One region of the Paenilisteria weihenstephanensis genome, then DNA from elsewhere that is predicted to be linked to it. Evidence: riboswitches for the same ligand, from Rfam matches in the RefSeq annotation. Region 1 holds a riboswitch; each other region holds the start of a gene.

Region 1 (3,123 bases):
GAAATTTTAGACGATGTTTTACCGAAAGTCATGATGACGGGTTTTGATGGGATCTTTTTAGTGATTACGAACCCATGTGATGTGGTGACATACTTCGTTCAGAAAAAAACAGGACTGGATCATCATCGCGTTTTTGGGACTGGGACGGCGCTTGATACAGCTCGAATGAAGCGGATTTTGGGGAACCTTTTACAAGTCGCTCCTGATTCGATAGAAGGTTATGTATTGGGTGAACATGGCGATTCACAGTTTATCCCATGGTCTACGGTACGCCTAGCAGGAAGCCCGATTTTAGAAGGTCTTCGCGCGAGTGTCGAGAAGGAAACGCGGGACGCTGGTTGGGCTATTTTACAAGGAAAAGGTTGTACGAATTTTGGTATTGGAACCACAGCCACCACGATTACAAAAGCAATTTTGGCAGACGAGCGACGGATTTTTCCAGTCTCGGTATTCGATGAGGAGGCGCAAGTGTACCTTGGATTACCAGCGCAGATTGGCCGTGAAGGCATTATTTTCACGAGTTGTCCCAAGTTAACGGAAGATGAGGAAAAGAAGCTACAGCATTCGATTCAAGTCATCCAGCAGGCTGCAAGTAAGTAATAGTTAGACAAAAAAAGTTGAGCCCCGTAAAAAGAGGATCAACTTTTTTGTAACTACTATTTAATCGTTTTTCTTAGCGGATAGACGGCGCATCCAAGCTACTAGACTAATAATTAACGCGAAAATGTATTCTCCAAGTGTGGCAACAAAGAGGGAAATCGCGATTTCAGCTTGTGACGTTCCGCCGCCATAAAAGCTGATAAAGAAGAGGACAGCACTGGCGATCAAGCCAAGTGTTGCTAAAAAGTACTTGAACCAACGCCATTTTAAAATGAATTCAAAAATGCATACAGCGATAATAAAGATCGCAAAAATAATCAAAGTTAATACTGAAAATATCATAGTTTCTTCTCCTTTGGTGAACCAAGCATTCATACGATCTGAGAAATTCCCGACGTATAAAACTCATTTTAACATAGTTTTGGGAGAATGGTAAGCGGGAAATATAATAGAAGGAGGTGCGAGAAGATGAAAGATATTGTTCTGTACGACCAAAAGTGCCGTTTTTGTAAGGCTACTAAGCGCGTATTTGAAAAGCTAGATTGGATGAACGCAATCGAGTGGATACCGCTTCAAGAAGCAGATAGCACGCGCTTTACGGAAGAAGAGTTACTACGTGAGATTCATCTGATTACACCGAATGGTAGCGCAAAAAAAGGCTTCTTTGCAGTTCGGCGGATGCTTATTCGTTTTCCATTAACTGGTCTGATCGGATTGATCCTCTATCTTCCGTTTTTAAAACCTGCTGGGCGTGCTGGTTACAAGATGGTAGCGGACAATCGAACTTGTCTTATGGGGAAAAAGAAAGATATTACCCAATAGATAATTTTCATGCGTGACAAGGTAAATGAAACATGTTACAATAACATGAAAACTAAATTAAACTCTTATCCAGAGCGGTAGAGGGACTGGCCCTTTGAAACCCGGCAACCTACAATTATTGTAAGGTGCTAACCTGTGGCAGGAATTGACTTCCTGATCGATGAGAGCGAAGGTATTGTAAATAATAGCCTTCTCTCTATTCCGCGCGCAATTGGCAAAATAGGGAGAAGGCTTTTTTGTTGGCATGCATTCATATGTATGTCACATAAAGCGTGAACAAAAAGGAGCAAGTCAAAATAAGTTCGCATTTTTTGCAAAGCCATACTTCGCGATGGACGAGAAAAAAGGAGGAAACAAGAATGGCAAGAAACCGTCATTTATTTACGTCAGAATCTGTTTCTGATGGACACCCAGACAAAATTGCAGACCAAATTTCAGATGCAATTTTAGATGCAATTTTAACAAAGGATGCCGATGCTCGTGTTGCTTGTGAAACGACAGTAACGACAGGATTGGTACTCGTAGCAGGAGAAATTACAACGTCCACCTATGTGGATATTCCGAAAATTGTACGCGATACGATTAAAGAAATTGGCTATACACGTGCAAAATATGGCTTTGACGCAGAGACATGTGCTGTTTTAACGGCGATTGATGAGCAGTCACCAGATATAGCGCAAGGGGTCGACGTCGCATTAGAATCACGCGATGGCTCGGATGATGCAGCAATTGACGCGATTGGAGCAGGGGATCAAGGCTTAATGTTCGGCTTTGCAACGGATGAAACCGAAGAATTGATGCCACTTCCAATTTCACTTGCTCATGCGCTAGCTCGAAAAATTGCAGAATTACGCAAAAATAACACGCTTACGTATCTACGTCCTGATGCTAAGACACAAGTGACCGTGGAATATGATGATAATAATCAACCAATTCGTGTCGATACGATTGTTATTTCGACACAGCATCATCCAGATATTTCACAAGAGCAAATTGCGACAGACTTGCATAAATTGGTGATTGAAGAAGTCATTGATCCAGCGCTTCTAGATGATGAAACGAAATATTTTATTAATCCAACTGGGCGTTTTGTTATCGGCGGACCTCAAGGAGATGCGGGTTTAACGGGTCGTAAAATCATCGTGGACACATATGGCGGCTATGCGCGGCATGGTGGCGGTGCATTTTCCGGTAAGGATCCAACAAAAGTCGATCGTTCTGGCGCTTATGCCGCACGTTACGTTGCTAAAAACATCGTTGCAGCAGGTCTCGCTAAAAAAGCAGAAGTGCAATTAGCTTATGCTATCGGCGTTGCCCATCCTGTATCGATTTCGATTGATACGTATGGTACAAGCGAATATAGCGAACAAGACTTAATCAACGCTGTCAATAAATTTTTCGATCTACGTCCAGCAGGTATTATTAAAATGCTTGATCTACGTCGTCCAATTTATCGTCAAACTGCGGCATTCGGTCATTTTGGAAGATTAGATTTAGATCTACCGTGGGAAAAAGTGGACAAAGCGCCACAAATGAAAGAATTTTTATTGCAAACTGCGACTATAAAATAAATGTAGAAAAACTAGCACTGGGGCTACCTTTGCTAGTTTTTCTACATTTTTGCGTCATTTTTAATAAAAAAACCTTGATTTAGACACAAAAAATACACACACTTATGAATCATTATGTAATATAATAATT
Region 2 (3,123 bases), 830 kb from region 1:
GCATTGGCATCTAGGTCTCCATCCTCTAACGCGCGGTTTGGAAGGACGTAATCGCTGAATTCTTTTAATTCAATGTTGATGCCATCTTTTTTAGCGATTTTCTTGATTTCAGGCCATGTACGATCGCCGGCACTAACGCCGATCACGACGCTCTTCTCGTCCCCGTTTGCTTTGTCGTCTGTACCTCCACAACCTACTGCTACTACTGCTAATAATACTAATGTCAACGCTAAAATAATTTTTTTCATTTAAAAAACTCCCTTTGTTTTATTTGCTAGATTTGGAAAATGGACCGATCTAGCGGCGGCGAATTCGGCGGGAAATGAAGTTCCCAAGTGATTGAACGCTTTGGACGATAACGACCAGGATGATAACCGTGACCAGCATGGTAATATTATCATAGCGCTGATACCCGTAAGTAATCGCTAAGTTTCCGATACCTCCAGCACCAACAACGCCAGCCATCGCTGTTGCTCCAACGAGTCCGATTGTTGCAGTGGTCAATGTGAGGATTAATGAGCTAAGTCCTTCGGGTAACATGAAGCGCCAGATGATTTGCCATGCGTTAGCGCCCATCGCTTGTGCAGCTTCGATAATACCTTGATCGACCTCTAAAAGTGAGTTTTCAACAAGTCGAGCAATGTATGGACCGGCATAGAAAACGAGTGGCACGATCGCTGCTTTCACGCCGATACTTGAGTCGACGATGAAGCGGGTAACTGGAATCAAGGCGACCAACAAGATAATAAATGGCACGGATCGCAAAATATTAATGATCGGATTTAAAATATTGAAGATCACGGTATTTTGTAAGATGTGACCTTTTCTTGTGACAACGAGCAGGACACCAAGTGGAATACCGATCAAGCAGGCGAATAATAGCGACCACGTAACCATGTATAGCGTTTCAATAAATGCGGTTGTTAATTGTTCTGATGTGACTTCCATTTAGACACCCACCTCCTCTAATTTCACATTTTGCGTTGCGGCATAGGTAAATGCTTTGGCGATTTCTTCTTTTTCACCAGTTACTTCGACGATCATGTAGCCAAAAGCAATATCTTGAATCTCGGAAATATTACCGCTTAAGACGCTGACGTTCACATCAAATTGTTTGGCGATGTTCGAAAGTAATGGGTTACCAGATGATTCACCGACAAATGTGAATTTCCAAACGGTGGCATCGTGATTTTGAATAAGTTTAAGCGCGCTTGCCGGGATGTCGTCATTAATCACTGTTTTAACAAAATTCTTAGCGGTCTGACTCTGCGGATTTGAGAAAATATCGAATACTTTACCTTCTTCGATAACTTTCCCGCCTTCCATCACGGCCACTCGATTACAAATTTCGCGAATGACTGACATTTCGTGGGTAATAAGTAAGATCGTGATGTTGTATTCTTGATTGATTTTTTTGAGTAGTTCTAAAATAGCACCTGTTGTTTCTGGGTCAAGCGCGCTTGTTGCCTCATCGCATAGCAGAACTTCTGGGTTTGTAGCGAGCGCGCGGGCAATGCCGATACGTTGCTTCTGTCCACCTGAAAGCTGATCTGGAAAGTTCTTCGCTTTATCTGCCAATCCAACAAACTCAAGCAATTCCATCACTCTTTTTTCGCGTTCTTTGCGATTTGTATGTATCAATGCAAGTGGAATCGCGATGTTTTCGAATACCGTTTTGGAATTTAACAGGTTGAAATGTTGAAAAATCATCCCTATTTTCTTCCGTTCTGCGCGAAGCTCTTTTGGCTTTAAAGTTGTCAAGTTCGTTCCTGCCACGGAAACCGAACCTGTCGTTGGTCGTTCTAAGAGGTTCACCGTGCGAATCAGCGTACTTTTACCAGCGCCACTAAATCCTACAACGCCAAATATATCTCCTTTTTCAATGGTTAAGCTAACACCAGCAAGTGCCGTAATTTCTTTGCCACCACTTTTGAATGTTTTTGTTACGTCTGTAAATTCAATCATCTTCTCAACTCCCTTAGTTACCATAACTTGACCCACAAAAAAATCTCCCCTTAAGTTAATAAGAGGAGATTTCTAATCCAAACATCTATGTACCGAATAAGTATACAGTCATATTAATGCAGTCTTGTCGTCTCACCTTATCTACCAAGTACATAACATACTTGTTGGAATTGGCACAGTATCATAAATATGATCTGTTGCCGAGGTATCATAGGGCCAAATCCCTCCACCTCTCTGGATAAAATGCGTAAGTCGTTATTTATTTTTTTTAACTATATCGTGTATTTCGGATACTGTCAATCCTTTTTTAAAAGTTCTTCGTTTATGATTGGCTACGACGGCGCAACTGCTCTAGCTTTGCTTGGATTCTTGCTTTATTTTCAGCGGTTGTTTGTTTGTCTAACGTGATGGTCGTTCCTTCGATTAAGACGGAATCACCTTCATGAATATGGATGGGCAATTGCTTTTGTGGCAGGAGCCATTCCTTATGATCTGGCTCTAGTAGAAAAACTGCTTTTCCGTCTTCTACGCGGTCTAAAATTGCTTTTTTCATTCTGGTTCACCTACTTTACGGTGGCAATTCCTTGTTCTTTAATTTGCCGAACAATACCATCGCCAATACCGTTTATTTTTTTCAACTCTTCAATCGTTTTGTACGGTCTTTCAGCAATAATTTTATCTGCTAAAACAGGGCCAATACTTGCGAGATACTGCAATTCTTCCGCGCTTGCTGTATTAATATTAATCGTATCTGGTTGTGGAACGGCATTGCCTGGCTCCTCGCTCGTTTGCTTTCCTTCGCTGTTCCCTGCTTTCGGTGTACCCGATTTATCCGTCTCTACATGGAGTTGCTTGCCGTCTGTCTCAATCGTCACAGTTCCTTCTACATCCGTTCCATACGTCGTGATATCGCGGTCTTTCAACCACTGAATGACTTCACGATGAGGGTGTCCATAGGAATTCCCCAATTCGGCCGAATAAACTGCGACTTCTGGTTTGACCGCATCTAAAAAATACGGCTGATTCGATGTAGACGAGCCGTGGTGCCCTAAATCCAAAATCTGCGCGTTTAAGTTTAAGCCACTATCAACCATCTCACGTTCGCGCATTTTCTCAGCGTCACCCGTGAAAATTGCTGCGATATCTTTGTACGTTAGA
Region 3 (3,123 bases), 860 kb from region 1:
TAATCATGTGAGCATCCATAAGAAAATTCGGAGTGGTACATGTCACTCAACGCCAGAAAATTTACCAAATGGGAAGCTTCGTATGCATGAGAAATGGCAGTGGAATGGGCTTGAGCGAGACTCTGGTACTTCTATTGTGGAAGAGATTTGAAGACGTGATGAGCTCCTTTTTGAGGGGCTTTCGCAACTTTTAAACACGTTAGGGGTTGTTAATTTTAATGAAACTCAATAAGAGTTTTTTCTTGTGGTGAGAAGGATGCTAATACATATTATTTAATACATATATAACTTTAATATAAGTGGTGAATTTTGTAAGCTGTAGTAAAAAAAGTCAATAAGACATCCGCATAGAAAAGTGTATAAGAGAATTATTTGGCTCTTTAAAAACTTTTATAAGGTATAGGCATAGCAAATTCTTGAGATAATTTTTTTAAGTTATCTTATCAGTTATACTTGAAATTTTACAGTATATTTGGCAATTGATGATGTCTATTGTTTCTGGTGGATTTTTTTACTTTGCTTGTATTTTTTTGTCTATTCTGGCATATTCTATTTATGAAGCGCTCTGTAATCAATATTTACTTAAACACTTACTAACAAAGGGCGTTTGATCAAGGCCTGATTATCTACATGCAGATTGAATGTGGTAGTAGGGACTGCTTGGGATCAGTGTAGTGAGAAAAACTTAACATTACGGAGGATGAAAAGTATTGTTATTTACAATTAATGTGGTGATTGACACTTTTTTTAAAATGTTATATATTGAATATCTAGCGCAAAGTGAAAGTGAGCAGAGAGGACTTGAAATCCAGATAAAGGGATTGGCTGATCGGAGAATGCTCATTTAGCTATTCTTTTAATGAACGAGGTGTTTTTTTGAGAAACAAATTGAAGTATGTTGTATTATTTATATGTTCAGTAGTGTTCAATGTTTATTACTATGAAATTTTTCCAAGAACTATCTTATGGTTTATTGTGAGTATTCCAGTAGCGGTAATAGGGGTTCTATCGATAATAAAGTTATTTGAAGTAAGAAAACCAAGTAGATAGGTCAGAGTGGTGCAGATCAAAGCTGTGAATGGATAAATTTTTTTGTATTGGGGATTTCAGAGTGGGGAATGCCTCAGCTTTTATGTGAAAAACCTAACTAGTCTAAAAAGACAAAATATTTGTTGACATCTGATTTTAGAGATGGTAAGATACATCCAATCATAAAAATTATACAGTCCTTATTAAGAGTTGGGGGAGGAACCTGGTCCTTTGATCCCACAGCAACCTCTAGTGATAGAACGGTGCTAATTCCAGCAGGCGAGCGTGTTTGGCCTGGCAAATGGGGAGAAGAGGGATCTCTTTTCCAAATTCGGGAAGGAGGTTCTTTTTCGTCTTAATTCATAGTAAATGCATCGGATATATATGTTTTAAAAGAAAGTGGGGATGAGATGAGTCGAATCGTGATTTTGTCTGGTAGTCCATCGGCGCAATCGGGGACGGATAAGGTTTTGCGGTATGCTGGTGAGATTTTGCAGGAGGATGGAGTGGAGGTTAGTTTTCACTCGGTGCGGGATTTTGAAGCGGAAACATTGGCGAGTGCAAATTTTAAGGATGCGCGGATTGGGGAGTTGGTCGCGGATATCGAGGCGGCGGACGGTGTGATTGTTGGATCGCCGGTGTATAAGGCTTCTTATACGGGAATTTTGAAGGCGGTTTTAGACTTGTTGCCGGAGAATATTTTGAAAAATAAGGTGGCGCTGCCGATTATGTCTGGTGGGAGCAGCGGGCACGTGTTGGCGATTGATTTTACGCTTAAGCCGCTACTCGGTGTGTTGAAGGGCGAGGTTTTGCAAGGGGTTTACGTTGTGGATTCGCAAGTGGATAAAACGGCGGTTGTGCCAATTCGGGATGCGGGACTCGAGGAGCGGTTACGCGGGCAGTTGGCGGAATTGGTTGTTGCGATTGGCAGACGTGAGGTACGACAAACGATTTAAAAGGGGGACGAAAGACGTGGCGGAAAATTTATCGATTGTCGTTTGGGCGAAACAGGGTTGTGCGTATTGTGCGGAGGTCAAGGATTATTTGACGAAGGAGGGGCGCGATTTTCAGTTGGTTGATGTGACGGATCATGATGAACAGCGGGAAATTTTGCAGGCGAAATACGGGGTGCGTTATGTTCCAGTGGTCGAGATTGGTCAGGGGCATACATATCGGGGCGTGACGGAACTCGGTTTGCCAGCGCTTGAGACGGCTTTGAGGGAGGCGGAGAAATGGGATTTAGACTCAGTTTATTAGATCAGAGCCCGATTGCGGATGGAAAAAGTGCATATCAGGCGTTGCAGCAGACGATTGCGTTAGCGGAGAAGGCGGAGGAATGGGGATATCACAGGTTTTGGGTGTCGGAGCATCATGATACGAAGCTACTTGCGGGCGTTTCGCCGGAGGTTTTGGTGTCGCATTTGTTGGCACGGACGTCACGGATTCGGGTTGGTTCGGGGGGCGTGATGTTGCAGCATTATAGCGCGTATAAGGTCGCGGAGAACTTTAATTTATTAGCTACTTTAGCGCCGAATCGGGTGGATTTAGGTGTGGGGAAGGCACCTGGTGGTTTGCCGTTATCGACGAAGGCTTTGCAGTTTGGACGAACAGAAAAAGTGGATTTTGCGGAGCAGTTGACGTTATTGAAGCAGTTTGTTGATGGGGCAGTACCTGCGGATCATGCTCTTGCGGGCGTTGGGGTTGATCCTGATCCACCAACGAAACCGGAGATTTTCTTGCTGGGTGCGAGTGTGGCGAGTGCGAATTTGGCGGGAGCGCAAGGTGTGAATTTCTGTTTTGCGAAGTTTATTAATAGTGATGAAGTGGCGCTTGGCGAGGCGGTGACGGCGTTTCGGACGGCGAATCCGGAGGGTGAATTGATTATTGCAGTTCCGGTTTTGGCGGCGGATACGGAGGACGAGGCACGGGCGCTTGCGGGTGAGCAGAAAGTGGTGCGGGTGACGCTTTCGACGGGTGTTTCGGTGACGGTGCAGACGGTGGCTCAAGCGGAGGAATTCGCGAGACAGGCTGGTGTGGTTGATTTTGAGATTGAGGAGCGTGCGGCGGATGTGATTGTTGGGACGGCGCAACAGG
Region 4 (3,123 bases), 1.3 Mb from region 1:
TACTTGTCCTTTTCAAGTTCATTCTATTATTTCAATTTGCCAACAAAGAAGAACGTTGCGATACAGTTGATACCTTGGACGATGAAGAATGTACCAACGATAATCACGATACCGATTGCGCCAACGATTGGATTGAATAAAGAGATAAAACCAAGAACAATTCCTAGAATACCTAATGTTAAAATCCAGCCCCAACCTTGAACGTTTTCATTTTTAGCAGCGAAGGCTCCGATTGTACGCATGATTCCTGCAAAAAGAACCCACATACCGAAGACAAGTACTAATGTTACTGTTCCTTCCAATTGGTCAGCTAGTAGCAAGATTCCTAGTAATACAGACAAGATTCCTTCTGCTAGGATCCAACCAGAAACTTTTTGGCCACTGCGATGGGAGAAATATTGAATGATTTGGAATACCCCAACGATTAACATTAGGATTCCGATGAATAGAGTGAATGATAGTAAAGAAATACCTGGGTGGAAAACAAACCAGATTCCTAAACATATCATTGCGATACCGGCGATTAACACCAATATACGTGCGAATGTTTTCATGATATGTAACACTTCCTTTTTTATGATTAGAATTTTTAGGCTCTATCAGCTATTTTACCCTTTATTTCTTGATTGAAACACTTTTATTTTCGTATATTATTTTATGAATTTCGCCTTTAGTCACATTTAGGCAAACAACTTGTATATGTAAGCGTTATTTAATGCTTGTTTAGTGTTTTATCGGATGAAATTTAGTTACAATGTACTCAAAAAATACATATTTTAAATTAAGCTTTATTCTTTTGAAAAATCTGTCTACTTCTCTTGACAAAGGTATCTAAATAATTGTATGATAGAACCAATTTAATACGCTTCTTATCAAGAAAGGTGGAGGGACTGGCCCTGCGAAACCTTAGCAACCGGATATTTTGATCACGGTGCTAATTCCAGCAATTTTTTTGCAAAGATAAGTTACTGACTACGAAATCGTTGTTCGTTCAACCTTTCCTAAGTAACGCTTATCATCTGCGTGCTATGGAGGGGTTTTTGTTTTTTCTTGATAAGTTGACGTTTTTGAGAGGGGTAGAGGAATGATGGGAAAAGATTATCGTTTTGAAACTATACAAGTACATGGAGGGCATACGCCAGATTCCGCGACAAACGCTCGTGCTGTGCCAATTTACCAGACTACTTCTTACACGTTTAATGATACGGATCACGCGGCGGCGCTGTTTGGTTTGCAAGAAGCTGGGAATATTTATACGCGTATTACGAATCCTACGACGGCGGTTTTTGAGGAACGATTGGCGCTTTTGGAAGGCGGCGTTGGGGCTGTTGCGACGGCTTCTGGGATGGCTGCGATTACATATGCGATTTTGAATATTGCGAGTAGTGGCGATCATATTGTTTCGGCGAGCACGCTTTATGGTGGGACTTACACGCTATTCTCCCATACGCTGAAGGATTTTGGGATCGATGTGACGTTTGTTGACCCAGATGATGCGGAGAACTTCGCTGCGGCTGTTACGGAACGCACGAAAGCGATTTTCATTGAGTCAATTGGGAATCCTGATATTAATCTTATCGATATTCGCAAGGTGGCAGATGTGGCGCACGAACATGGTATCCCGCTGATTGTGGATAATACATTCGCGACGGCTTACTTGAATCGTCCGTTTGATTTTGGCGCTGATATTGTCGTTTACTCGGCTACGAAATTTATCGGTGGACACGGCGTAGCAATAGGTGGTGCCGTGATTGACGCTGGTACTTTTGACTGGAAAAATGGCAAGTTCCCAAAATTGGTTGATCCTGATCCGAGCTATCATGGCCTTTCTTATGCGAATGATGTCGGTGCTGCGGCTTATATTACAAAATTACGCGTGACGCTGCTTCGTGATACAGGTGCTGCGATCTCCCCTTTCAACTCGTTCTTGCTAATTCTCGGTTTGGAGACATTGTCGCTACGTCTCGATAAACATGTGGCTAACGCTCAAAAAGTGGCGGAATACTTGGAATCACATGAAAAAATAGCTTGGGTAAACTATCCTGGTCTCGCATCGAATAAATATTATGATTTGGCGCAAATTTATTTTCCAAAGGGACCTAGCGCTATTTTCTCGTTTGGCGTGAAGGATGGCTACGAGGCTGGCAAAAAAGTCATCGAGTCTGTGGAACTATTTTCGCATTTGGCAAATGTCGGTGATGCGAAATCGCTCATTATCCACCCCGCTTCAACGACACATCAGCAGTTGAACGCTGCGGAACAAAAGGAAGCTGGTGTGAAACCCGAGACAATTCGCGTTTCGATTGGGATTGAGAATAGCGAGGATATTATCATGGATTTGGCGCAAGCTTTGGACAAAATTTAAAACTATCAGATGAAGAAAAGGTGATGTGGGATGGGAACACTTAGACAGATAGAACTTTTTAATGACACGCCTTTTGTGTTGGAAAATGGGGAAACGATTGGCCCGATTGAGGTTGGTTTTGAGACGTATGGCGAGCTTTCTTTGGCGAAGGATAACTGTATTTTGTTGGAGCACGCATTGACTGGGACGGCGCACGCGGCGAAGCATTTTGACGAGGATGTCGCTGGTTGGTGGGATGATTTTATTGGAGCGGGAAAAACGATTGATCCGGCTGATTATTTCATTGTTTGTACGAATGTTTTTGGTGGTTGTAGTGGAACAACTGGGCCTTCTTCGGTAGATCCGCGGACGGGGGCAGAATATCGGTTGCATTTTCCTGGGTTTACGATTAAGGATATTATTAAGGTGCAAAAGGCGTTGCTGGATGCGCTCGGTGTTAAGCATGTGGTTTCAGTGATTGGCGGTTCGATGGGTGGCATGCAGGCGACGCAATGGGCGATTGATTACCCGGAAATAACGGGGAGCGTGATAAATTTAGCGTCTCCTCTTGCGGCGAGTCCTGAGGCGATTGGGTATAACCTGATTATGCGGATGGCGATTTTGAATGATCCTGATTTTAATGGTGGGGATTATATTGGGCAGCCTGAGGGTGGGCTTGCGACAGCGCGGATGGTTGGAATGATGACGTATCGCACGAGTGAGCTATTTTCGAAACGGTTTGAACGATTTACGGTTGCTGATTCTTCTCCGGGTGCTTT

Evidence for each region. Region 1 has a riboswitch for S-adenosylmethionine ahead of metK (methionine adenosyltransferase). Riboswitches for the same ligand answer to the same signal wherever they lie in the genome.
Region 2: it holds a riboswitch for S-adenosylmethionine, as region 1 does, so the genes downstream of both, UE46_RS06280 (methionine ABC transporter ATP-binding protein) here and metK (methionine adenosyltransferase) in region 1, are expected to answer to the same signal.
Region 3: it holds a riboswitch for S-adenosylmethionine, as region 1 does, so the genes downstream of both, ssuE (NADPH-dependent FMN reductase) here and metK (methionine adenosyltransferase) in region 1, are expected to answer to the same signal.
Region 4: it holds a riboswitch for S-adenosylmethionine, as region 1 does, so the genes downstream of both, UE46_RS03820 (O-acetylhomoserine aminocarboxypropyltransferase/cysteine synthase family protein) here and metK (methionine adenosyltransferase) in region 1, are expected to answer to the same signal.

What each region holds. Positions count from the first base shown of each region.
Region 1 covers NZ_CP011102.1:2,125,114-2,128,236, reverse strand. Annotated here, with positions in the region: gene UE46_RS10310 (L-lactate dehydrogenase) at 1-600, shown strand, start outside; gene UE46_RS10305 (hypothetical protein) at 661-942, opposite strand; gene UE46_RS10300 (thiol-disulfide oxidoreductase DCC family protein) at 1,069-1,422, shown strand; SAM riboswitch class I at 1,485-1,589, shown strand; gene metK (methionine adenosyltransferase) at 1,782-2,993, shown strand.
Region 2 covers NZ_CP011102.1:1,291,601-1,294,723, reverse strand. Annotated here, with positions in the region: gene UE46_RS06290 (MetQ/NlpA family ABC transporter substrate-binding protein) at 1-248, opposite strand, end outside; gene UE46_RS06285 (methionine ABC transporter permease) at 298-948, opposite strand; gene UE46_RS06280 (methionine ABC transporter ATP-binding protein) at 949-1,965, opposite strand; SAM riboswitch class I at 2,100-2,210, opposite strand; gene UE46_RS06275 (DUF3006 domain-containing protein) at 2,288-2,518, opposite strand; gene UE46_RS06270 (MBL fold metallo-hydrolase) at 2,529-3,123, opposite strand, start outside.
Region 3 covers NZ_CP011102.1:2,982,869-2,985,991, reverse strand. Annotated here, with positions in the region: gene UE46_RS14405 (avidin-fold protein) at 1-151, shown strand, start outside; SAM riboswitch class I at 1,227-1,337, shown strand; gene ssuE (NADPH-dependent FMN reductase) at 1,440-1,985, shown strand; gene UE46_RS14395 (glutaredoxin family protein) at 2,002-2,286, shown strand; gene UE46_RS14390 (LLM class flavin-dependent oxidoreductase) at 2,262-3,123, shown strand, end outside.
Region 4 covers NZ_CP011102.1:793,267-796,389, reverse strand. Annotated here, with positions in the region: gene UE46_RS03825 (HdeD family acid-resistance protein) at 27-554, opposite strand; SAM riboswitch class I at 867-967, shown strand; gene UE46_RS03820 (O-acetylhomoserine aminocarboxypropyltransferase/cysteine synthase family protein) at 1,088-2,365, shown strand; gene metX (homoserine O-acetyltransferase MetX) at 2,396-3,123, shown strand, end outside.